Regions from separate parts of the Pseudoalteromonas sp. SM9913 genome, predicted to be linked through region 2. Evidence: predicted binding sites of a transcription regulator. Region 2 holds the regulator's gene; the other holds the start of a gene.
What was found. Region 2 encodes LexA, which represses DNA repair genes until DNA is damaged. Its sites were predicted from a motif close to TACTGTATNNNNATACAGTA; they were not measured.
Positions count from the first base shown of each region.

Region 1: the regulator LexA is predicted to act here: its motif matches at 3,301-3,320, upstream of PSM_RS09985 (exonuclease domain-containing protein).

Region 1 is NC_014803.1:2,183,537-2,189,209, reverse strand. It holds gene PSM_RS09995 (OmpP1/FadL family transporter) at 1-884, opposite strand, end outside; gene PSM_RS18750 (hypothetical protein) at 869-1,219, opposite strand; gene PSM_RS09990 (sugar porter family MFS transporter) at 1,422-2,846, opposite strand; gene PSM_RS09985 (exonuclease domain-containing protein) at 3,333-5,489, shown strand.
Region 2 is NC_014803.1:3,158,977-3,164,649, forward strand. It holds gene PSM_RS14535 (cytochrome c oxidase assembly protein) at 1-418, opposite strand, end outside; gene ctaD (cytochrome c oxidase subunit I) at 418-2,010, opposite strand; gene coxB (cytochrome c oxidase subunit II) at 2,010-3,152, opposite strand; gene lexA (transcriptional repressor LexA) at 3,646-4,263, opposite strand; gene PSM_RS14555 (PaaI family thioesterase) at 4,462-4,905, shown strand; gene PSM_RS14560 (hypothetical protein) at 4,935-5,315, opposite strand; gene PSM_RS14565 (endonuclease) at 5,568-5,673, shown strand, end outside.

The DNA of each region.
Region 1 (5,673 bases), 980 kb from region 2:
TCCATTGAAATTGATAGTTGTTGATTAGGCGCTAAATAGTTTGCACCTGTTACATTTTTAGAGGGTGAATAAAAAGCCATTGCGTTAAATTGCACCGCGTCACTAAGCGCATGACTAATGCCTGCTGTAAAATGCCATTCTTGCACACCGGGCGCTAAAATATTAAATAAAATGTCAGATGATGGAATGGGTTGCTCAGTATAAGAAGCACCAAACCTAATTTTTTGTTGCTCAGTGCGTTGCCATTGATAACCCAGTTTATAAATACTCATATCGTGCCAACCAAAGCCTGCACCGGCTTCTGCCCCTAGTGGCGCTGACATTAAATTAGTAATAGGGTTGGCGATACTTTTTACTTCACTGTAATTTATTTTTTGCCAATCAAACACCACTTGGTGCGATGGTAAAAACTGCCAAGCGGTACCGAGCTGAATAGAGCTTGGTAAATCAAACCCGCCTTGCTCTGCAAACAGGCCGCTGTAACGGTCAAATTCATCCATAGACACTGATGAACGGTAACTGGCGCCCCAGCTAAATGACGAGTTAATAATGTGGCTGATCCCAAGTTGCATTCCAATGCCTGTGCTGGTATCAACGCCATTATTAGACAGCGCCTCTGGCTTTTGCGAAAAGGCGGCAAAATTTGCCAAACCTTGTGCTTCAAATTGTTGCACTACATAAATAGCAGAAACACCTAGGCGTATTTGCTCATTTAATTGATAGCTCATGGTTGGACTGACAAATAACTGTTTTAAGTCAACACCAGTGGTGCCGCCATAAAATGTGCCTTGAGGGGCAGAATCAGCCACATATTCTGTGTTCATTCCGCCGTTACCGTAAACTAATAGGCCAATATTAATGCGCTCATTTAGTTGATGGCCAATAGCAAATTCGGGAATTGCAAATAAGCTGTTATCACTTTTTTTGTGGTTGCGTCCAAATACAGTGCATTGGGAAAGTATTCATCGACCTTTGCAGCGGTGTAGTTACGCTCAGGAGCAAATAATTCTATGCCTACCGACATTTGCGTGCCATTAGCTGAAAAAGCAGCCGGGTTATTTGCACCCGACATTAATTCTTCTGATAACGCTACACCAGCACCTGCCATGCCTTTGTGAGTCATACCGTAGCCATGAGTAAAATAGCCATTCGTTGCAAATACATTAAATGTGCTTAACGCAGAGGTGAAAACAAGGCCTGAGAATAACTGTTTTTTCATTTAAATTGAGACTAAGTAGAGAAAGTTGGCGAACAATAGCTAACTTTTTATATTCCAAAAAAGAACTTTAAAAGATTATATATACTAAAAAAGCATATTGTTTGTGGATGAGGAACAGGTAAATGAAAGGGCTTACAAAGGAGGGTTATATACACTGGAGTAAAACAGCATTATTAAGCGCTATTTTACTCCAGCCAAGTAATTACATTGACTCTAACTTCATACCGCGTGTCTCTTTAATGTATTTAACTACAAAAAACACACTAATAAACGCCGAGAGGGTATAAAAGCCATAGGCGCCTGCTAAACCAATACTACCTAGCATGATAGGGAAGGTCATAGTAATAGCAAAGTTAGCTATCCACTGCGCACTAGCAGCAACTGCAAGCGCGGCGCCGCGAATGCGGTTATTAAACATTTCACCAAGCAGTACCCACACAATTGGGCCCCAGCTTAAACCAAAAAATACCACAAACAGGTTAGCCATTATTAAAGCAAAGGTACCCATATTTTCGCTAAGTGCTAACTTGCCCGCTTCATCAAGGCCTGCACTGCCAAAGGTGTAGGTAAGTGCACTTAAACTAATAAACATACCTATACTACCTACCAGTAACAATGGCTTACGTCCCACTTTATCAACTAAAGCAATAGCAATAAAAGTAGACAAAATATTAGTGGTACCCGCAAGCACGTTTATAAACAGTGATTGTGATTCATCAAAACCAGCGGCTTGCCAAAGCTCTGAACCGTAATAAAATACCACGTTAATACCAACAAATTGTTGAAACACTGACAAGGCCACACCCACCCAAACAATAGGGTGTACCTTTTTACTGCCATCGATAAATAAATCGCGAATACTTGGTTTTTTATCGCTTTTCAGAGACTGCTTTACGTCATTGATTTGCGCATCAGCATCATCGTTTGAAATTTTATTAAATACAGTTTTAGCGTGTTTAAGCTTGCCTTGTGCGACTAAGTAACGCGGTGACTCAGGAATAAACAAGACCCCAATTAAAAATAAGCCTGCAGGAACCAGTTCAGCCCAAAACATCCAGCGCCATGCAGCTAAGTCTAACAGTAAAATACCCTCGGCACCGCCAGCAGCGTTAGCAATTAGGTAGTTACTTAAAAAGGCTGCAAATAAGCCAAGAACAATAGCAAGTTGTTGCAATGTCGCTAAGCGACCACGCAAACTTGCTGGTGCTACTTCTGCAATATAAGCAGGCGCTAAAACAGAGGCTGCACCTATGCCTAATCCGCCAAATAAGCGGTAAAAAATAAACTCAGCTGAGCTATCAGCAATACCAGAGCCAAATGCACTGATAGCAAATATAAGTGCAGTGACAATCATAATAGCGCGACGGCCAAATTTGTCAGCTAATGGGCCAGCAGCTAAAGCACCCAGCGCACAACCAAGTAAAACAGAGGCAACATTAAACCCTGTTGCTACACTGCTTGAGTTAAATGTATTACCTAACGCCGATACAGTGCCGTTTATAACGCCTGAATCAAAACCAAATAAAAAGCCACCAATGGCGGCAACAGCCGATATAAAAATAACGTATAAAAGTGAGCACTTTGCCGCTGCGCTTTGCTCACCTTTAGTTGCATGCTGTGTTGTCATGTTGTTCAATCCTAATTTTTATTATGTGTAATGAAGTTAAAGTACCACTAATAATTTGCGGGCAACCTTAGCACAGAGTAATCACGCTAAAAAAGATATTTCAATAGTAATACGTATGCATAAATAAATTAATTGAGTTGCGCGAGGGTCTGTTTATCTTTTGAGATTGAAGTTTCAGCAGTGTGTTTGGTTTTTAAGAAAAATAGATCTTTTGCCATGTGAATGCCCGTAAATAGGTACTAACGCTTCGTTAATGTTAAACACGCACTGCTTGAAGGGTTCTGCTATCTACACAGGTGAAGATAAGGGCCAGGGTATAAAAAGGGTGCTCGGTTTTAACTTAGTTTATTAAGTAACAAACCTCGCTAAAATTAAAGCGCCCGAGATTGAATCAATTTAAATTCTAAAAGGCTATTAACTCCTAATTGGGTTGCTAAAAGCGCTCAAATAATTATACTGTTTTTATATACAGTATTGGCGGTTTTTATGAGAAAAGAGTTACCAGCAAAATATTATTTGGCACATTTTAAAGAGCTAATAGGCTTTGTGAGCGATAAATGTATGCATTTACTTGAGCAAAAGCACATTACATTTATTAATAAAATAAACACCCTCGACGAGCAAAGCCAATGCATGCTAGCACGTATTTATTCTCGTAAACCTTATTTAGTGCAAACTCAGTCATTAAATTATGAAGAGATTATTTCGCCTTATCAGGCACTTTTTAATTTAAAAACAGCTGGGTTAATCTGTGAACCCTCACAAGCAGACGCTAAGCAACTGCTTAGCCATCTAACAAAGCCGGCCTTAATTGAGTTGTTAGCTCAACAAGACCTGCCACCACTATTTAAAAAAAGTGCTGCTAAAGGTTGTTTAGTTGAAGTCGCTATTTCATTTTTTGAATCTAAGCCAGAGCGTCTTTCGCATTTGTATAATCAGTACGTGATCAATAATAGAGATGAGTGTTACCAGTATTTTGAGTTTTTGTATATTGGCAGGCTCAGTGCCGGTGATGTGAATCATCAAAACCGGTTTGTACTAAGAGACTTAGGGGTAACCCCTGTTAGGCAAGGGCATAATGAAAGTTTGTCTCGCTTTGACTCAATTGAGGAAGCGCAATCTAACTATGTGTTAAACCGTTTTCGGTTAGCCGTTAAAAACGCGAAAGATGACAATGAAAATGAGACGTTAGCAAAACAGTTAATAAATGAATTAGCAGTAGGGGTTGTAGCTCGAGAGCTAAAGAATAAGTTATTGGTCATACTTTATAAGCAACTAAAAACAACTAACCCTGTATTAGCGTTTGATGTACTTAATGCCTGCGAAGACGATGCGCACGCACTAGAAATTCAAATAAGAGAGCAATACCGTTTAGGTAATAAAGAATGGGTAAAGGCGCAACTTGAGAAAATTATAGAAAATCCGCTCACCGATGAGTTACTGTACTTTGCGGATGACTTTTTAATGCGCAAATTTAACAAGCAAACACGCTCACGGCTTAGTGAAATGTTAGCCAGTACACGCTGTATTATAGAAGTTGATGAACTTTACCGTGGCGATGTTGAGTTAGGTGTAAGTGATCACTACACTCGTCAAGGCAAACAGGTTTTTTATACTGAAAATACTTTGTGGCAAAGCTTATTTGCGCTGGTTTTTTGGCAGGAACTTTTTATTGAAACCCCAACCCCCCCCTGCAACGAATTTGATATTTATCCGCAAGCCTTAAAAACAGATACATTTTATTTAAATCAATCCTCGCAAGTAGAGGCGCGGCTGGCTGCGTGTAATAGTACCCAAAAATTGCTGCGTTTAGTGTGTAACCATGCAGCGAAGTATTATGAGCAACCAAATGGCTTATTTAGATGGCACAAAGATGTATTAAAGCCATTAGAGATGCTTATTTTAAACAGCCCGATAAATGCGCTATTAAGCCATTTAAAAAACATGGCAAAAAACTACCGACAGCTAAAAGATGGTTACCCCGATTTAATGATTGTTGATAACAGCGCAGTTCATTTTGAAGAGGTAAAAGCGCCCGGAGACAAGCTTAAAAGAAACCAGCTAGTGAGCATCGATAATTTAAAAAACAGTGGTTTTAAAGTCAATATTGCAGCGGTGAAGTGGTATGTAGACCCTAACCGTGTTTATAGTGTAGTTGATATTGAAACTACAGGAGGCCTCAAAGGCGGTAACCGTATTACCGAAATTGGTATTGTTAAAATAAAGCAGGGCGAAATAGTTGATACATGGACCACATTGATAAACCCAGAGCGTCCCATCCCGCGTTTTATTACCTCGCTTACAGGCATTAACGATGCCATGGTAAGCAATGCGCCCATATTTAGCGAGATTGCAGCGCCGTTACTGAATCAATTATCAGGCAGTATTTTTGTGGCGCATAATGTTAATTTTGATTATGGATTTATTAAAAAAGAGCTTGAGAGGATAGGGATTAATTTTAAAATGCCGAAACTGTGTACAGTCGTTGAATCACGCAAAGCATTTAAGGGATTAAAGTCATACTCACTCGGTAATTTATCGGCACACTTTAATTTAGACTTAACCAATCATCACCGTGCATTAGACGATGCCAAAGCGGCCGCGCAGTTATTATTACTGGTTCAGCAAACGGACAGTCAGTGATAGATTTACGTCAGTTAAATGCATTGTGCGTAAAGTAAAGTACCTTGTGTATAAATACAGGGTATTAAAAAAATAGGTTTATCTATTTTTAATGGGCGATTAAAACTGCGCTTATAAAAATAATCGCTGTAAGCTTTGCAATCCCACATAAATATTAAATTTATGTTAACAGGTTTTAGGGCAG
Region 2 (5,673 bases):
CCAGCTCTTCACCTGCCTTTAACGGTTGCTGATCAAAGCAAAAACACGCTATTTTGTGTAAATACTTGGCCGCTTTTCCTGGTGCTACCGACGGTATAGCCTGCATTACTTTATCTTCATTGCTGTTATTTTTAGCGCTAAACTTAACTTCACGCATGGCCCCAGGCTTTACATCTACACTGTACTCTTTAGATTTAACTTCAAAAGGCGCACCACTTTGCGCATGCGTAGTGAAACTAACGCTGACTTCTCTATTTTCAGTGACCAAGGTACTTTGCTGTGCCTGCTCTAACGAGGGCTTACCATTAAGCCCCGTTATATCGCAAAACACGTCATACAAAGGGACCATGGCAAATGCAAATGCAAACATTGCAATGCAAATCACCACCAACTTTTTTAATAACGGCAAGTGAGTCATTATTTAATGTCCGGCGGCGTTGAGAACGTATGATAAGGCGCAGGTGAATCAACTTCCCATTCAAGCCCCTCAGCTCCATCCCAAACTTTTGCAGGCACTTTGTCGCCCCCTTTTGCACATTTATACACAACCACCACAAATAATAATTGCGATAAACCAAAGGCAAACCCACCTATACTAATAATGGCGTTAAAATCAGCAAACTGTAGCGCATAATCTGGAATACGGCGTGGCATACCGGCTAACCCAACAAAATGCATTGGGAAAAACAGCACATTTACACTTACCAACGACAACCAAAAATGCCATTTTGCTAAGGTAATATTGAACATGTTTCCGGTCCATTTTGGCAGCCAATAATAAGCCCCCGCCATAATAGAAAACACCGCGCCCGTTACGAGTACATAATGAAAGTGTGCAACCACAAAATAGGTATCATGATATTGGAAATCGGCAGGTGTAATCGCTAGCATCAACCCCGAAAAACCACCTAAAGTAAACAACACAATAAATGCGATACTAAACAGCATTGGCACTTCAAAGCTAATAGACCCGCGCCACATAGTCGCTACCCAGTTAAATACTTTTACGCCGGTAGGTACCGATATCAGCATAGTCGCGTACATAAAAAACAACTCACCCGCCACGGGCATACCAGTGGTAAACATATGATGCGCCCACACAATAAAGCTCAACAAGGCAATGGAGGAGGTGGCATACACCATAGAGGCATAACCAAATAGTTTTTTACGTGAAAAGGTGGGAACAATCGTAGAAATAATGCCAAAGGCAGGCAAAATCATAATATAAACTTCAGGGTGACCAAAAAACCAAAAAATATGTTGGAACATCACCGGATCGCCACCACCAGCGGCATCAAAAAAGCTGGTTGCAAAATATTTATCGGTGAGCACCATAGTAACTGCACCAGCAAGTACCGGCATAACTGCAATAAGTAAAAACGCCGTGATCAACCATGTCCACACAAATAACGGCAGCTTCATCCACGTCATACCCGGAGCACGCATATTTACTATGGTGACCACCACATTAATGGCCCCCATAATCGAACTAATACCCATAATATGCACCGCAAACACAAACATTGCTGTGTTGTCGTTACTATAAGTGGTGGAAAGCGGCGCGTAAAAGGTCCAACCAAATGCAGGGCCACCACCGGGCATAAATAATGAAGCTAATAGGATTAAAAACGCAAACGGTAAAATCCAAAAGCTCCAGTTATTCATTCTCGGTAAGGCCATATCTGGCGCACCAATCATTAGCGGGATCATCCAGTTTGCCAAGCCGGTAAAGGCTGGCATAACCGCACCAAACACCATTATTAAACCATGCACTGTGGTCATTTGATTAAAAAAGTGAGGATCAACCAGTTGTAGGCCCGGCTGAAATAACTCAGCTCGAATAACCATCGCCATTGCCCCACCAATTAAAAACATGGTGAGTGAAAAAATTAAATATAAGCTACCTATATCTTTATGGTTGGTTGTAAATAACCAGCGCTTAAAGCCTGTGGCAGGTTGATGGGCATGATGAGCCTCATTGGTATTAGGTTGTTCTGCAATGCTACTCATTATTTAGCCTCCCCATCAGCATCCAGTGCCGCTTGTATCTCGCTCGGTTGAATTACATCACCAGTGTCATTACCCCACGCGTTGCGTTTATAGGTAATAACAGCTGCTATTTGCTTGATTGATAATTGCTTTGCGAAAGACTGCATAGCCGTACCTGGTTTACCGTGGAGCAAAATATCTATATGCCCTTTGATATCACCTATGACTATTGGGCTGCCTTTAAGAGCCGGAAAAACACCCGGCAAGCCTAATCCTGTTGGCTGATGGCACGCCGCGCAGCTCGCCATATAAACCTGCTCACCAAGCGCCATCAGCTCTTCTTTTGGTACAACTTGGTCTAATAACGCAGCGTCTGCTGCAGCTGCTTTTTGCTTGGCTTGTTTAGCCTCTGCTAACCACGTTTTGAAGTCTTCTTCTGTTTTAGCTTCTACCACAACAGGCATAAAACCATGATCTTTACCGCAAAGCTCTGCACACTGCCCACGGTAAGTACCAACCTCATTAATATTGGTCCATGTTTCATTAATAAACCCAGGGTTTGCATCTTTTTTAACGGCAAAGTCAGGCACCCACCATGAGTGAATAACATCATCTGAAGTCATTAAAAAACGTACTTTTTGATTAATTGGTAGTACCAGCGGTTTATCGACCTCGAGTAAATAATTCGGGTTTTTATCAGCAAGGTTGGTTATTTCATTTTGAGGTGTAGCTAGCATGGAATAAAACTCAACGTCCTCCCCCATATACTCGTAATGCCACTTCCACTGTGAGCCTGTAATTTTAATGGTGAGATCAGCTTTGCTGGCATCCTCCATGGCAATTAAGGTTTTAGTCGCAGGAATGGCCATAACAATTAATATGACAAAAGGGATCGCAGTCCACAGTATTTCTACTTTGGTGCTTTCATGGAATTGGGCAGGGACAGCCCCTTTAGATTTGCGATGATGAATGAGTGCCCAAAACATAATGGCAAACACGATCACCCCAATCACACAACATATTAAAAAAATAGTCATGTGCAGTTGGTATACATTATTACTTATATCGGTTACGCCTTTACGCATATTATATTGGCTATTAGCAAGCACATTCTGCGAAAAAACAAACAATATAAGCCACAAGGAAGAACTCAGCTTACCCATGTGACGGCTCCTTTGATGCTATTGCTGACGCAAAGCGAAGAGGCATACGGCTTAAACGCCTATTCGTTATTTTTATTTTTTATAAGGGTGCTGGATTTAGTAAATGTGTGTTCTCAAAACGACTAAGCTGTGAGTTATTTTTATTCCAGCTCTTTAATAACTAGTTAAAAAATAAACAATAAGCAAGGTGAGTATGAAAAATAAACAAGGTGTATTTTTTAAAATGCGCAGCTAAAAAAATAGCAACTAGTCAGGCAATTAATCTAAGAGTCAGGTTTAGTAAGGGGTGTATTGAAATTACAGGATAGAAATATAAAAAATTGTTAACTTAAAAAAGCAGAGTAAATTTGTTTATTTATAAAGTATTTAGTGATTTTATTTATGATAGGAGAAGCACTTAACAACATATAGTCATACATTTGATAAGTTAGACATTGTGCTGCTAACAAACCCAGCGCCTAATCACTATTAAGCGCTAAATTATGCTTTAATACTACATCCAGTCAGCGTTACGAATAACACCTACCGCTAAGCCTTCAATATTGAACGACTCATTTTCTAAATCGACCTCAATAGCTGAAAACTCATCATTTTCAGCATGTAAGAGTACTTTTCTGCCCGCTTTTTCTAAACGCTTCACGGTTACATCGTCGTCAACACGGGCAACAATAACTTGTCCATTTTCGGCAACTTGGGTTTTATGCACAGCAAGTAAATCACCATCCATAATACCAATGTCTTTCATACTCATACCGTTAACACGCAATAAAAAATCGGCCGCAGGTTTAAACATTAAAGGGTCAATTTTACAGTGGCTTTCTACATGCTGTTGCGCCAATATAGGCTCACCGGCAGCCACCCTGCCAATTAAAGGTAAGCCTAACTGCTCTGGCTCCTCTTCTTCAACAAGCTGAATGCCCCGACTCGCGCCTGGCTTCATTTTAATCACACCTTTTTTGGCCAGTGCTTTTAAGTGTTCTTCTGCAGCATTCGCACTTTTAAAACCCAGTGTTTGTGCAATTTCGGCACGTGTAGGAGGCATACCAGTGTCTTTAATAAACACTTTAATGAGTTCGAGTATTTGCGCTTGGCGTTTCGTTAATGGTCGCATACAACTGGTTTTCCATACAGTACAATTAACTGTGAGTATATACAGTTATTTAAAAATCGCAAATATAAATTAATGCCTTATATGCCGTTATCATCAAACAATAACCTACTTTAAAAGCAGGGTGATAAATGTAATTATTAGCAACGCATTATCATATTAATAAATTTTAATTCTCAATTACTTATCCAAGGAGCTAGCATGAGTATTTGGCATCAACCGATTACATTAGAGTTTTGTAAGCAATTAGATCAAGGTATTACAGGCCAAGGGACACTCATGAAAACCATGGGAATAGAAATCAGTGAAATTGGTGATGACTACTTAGTGGCAACTATGCCGGCAATTCCAGAGCATCATAACCCTATGGGTATCGTTCATGGTGGTGCAAATGTGGTGCTTGCTGAAACAGTAGCAAGTTATGCCGCTAATTTTGTGGTTGATTTCAATCGATTTTATTGTGTTGGCCAAGAAATCAGTGCAAGTCATTTAAAGGCATCACGCAATGGCACATTAACGGCCACAGCGAGAGCTTATCATATCGGCAAGCGCAGCTCGGTTTGGGATATTAAAATAACCAATAGCCGCAATGAGCTTTGCTGCGTATCACGTATGACCGCAGCCGTAGTAGAGCGAAAAGGCTAGTAAGTCAATTAACCAAGGTTGAAATTAAATTACTTTTCGAAAGGGTAAATAGTAATTTCTACGCCTGCACCAATTGCAGATATACGTAACAAGGTATCTGCATGTAAGGCTTGGTTAAAGCATTTTGGCGAAGTGCCAGACTCAAACCCAATATCGAAAGTTCTGCGTGAACAACTCAACCATTGCTTTAATGCATTGCGTGAACACGACTCGATTAACTCACACAAGTGATTAATCGCTTTATCTGGCGTGGTTATTTCACCTGCAACCTCAATGCGAGCAAGTTGACGGTATTCGTCTTTATCATAATGTAAAATAGTTGCGACCTTTTTTAAATCAGCAACTAATACGCTAATATCTTGCTTTGACTCAAGCTCTAGATCTACATTTAAAAATTGAATTTCCGACATTATCTCGTTTTTACCCTCTATTAATTTCATTGCAAACTTTAACGCAGTTTTACCGTTATACCAAATCAACAACGCAGGAATCACCTCATTAACGCATTTTTAGCGTTAGCCTCTGAATATTGCCCACTATTTACTCCTCAAAAACGCCCTCTACAAAATACGCAAATTAAAATTAAAGCATGCCGGCGGCAGTTTACTTTTTTATTCTAGGCCTTAAACTAGCCGCTCCTGTAGTTCACGTATGTGATGGATATGATTCGGTTTATTTTAGCTTTGTTGGCTTGCTGTGCTTGTTTTTCAGCAATGGGCGAACAATTTACGCGGTTTTCGAGTGCCAAAAAGCACTTAATTAATACCC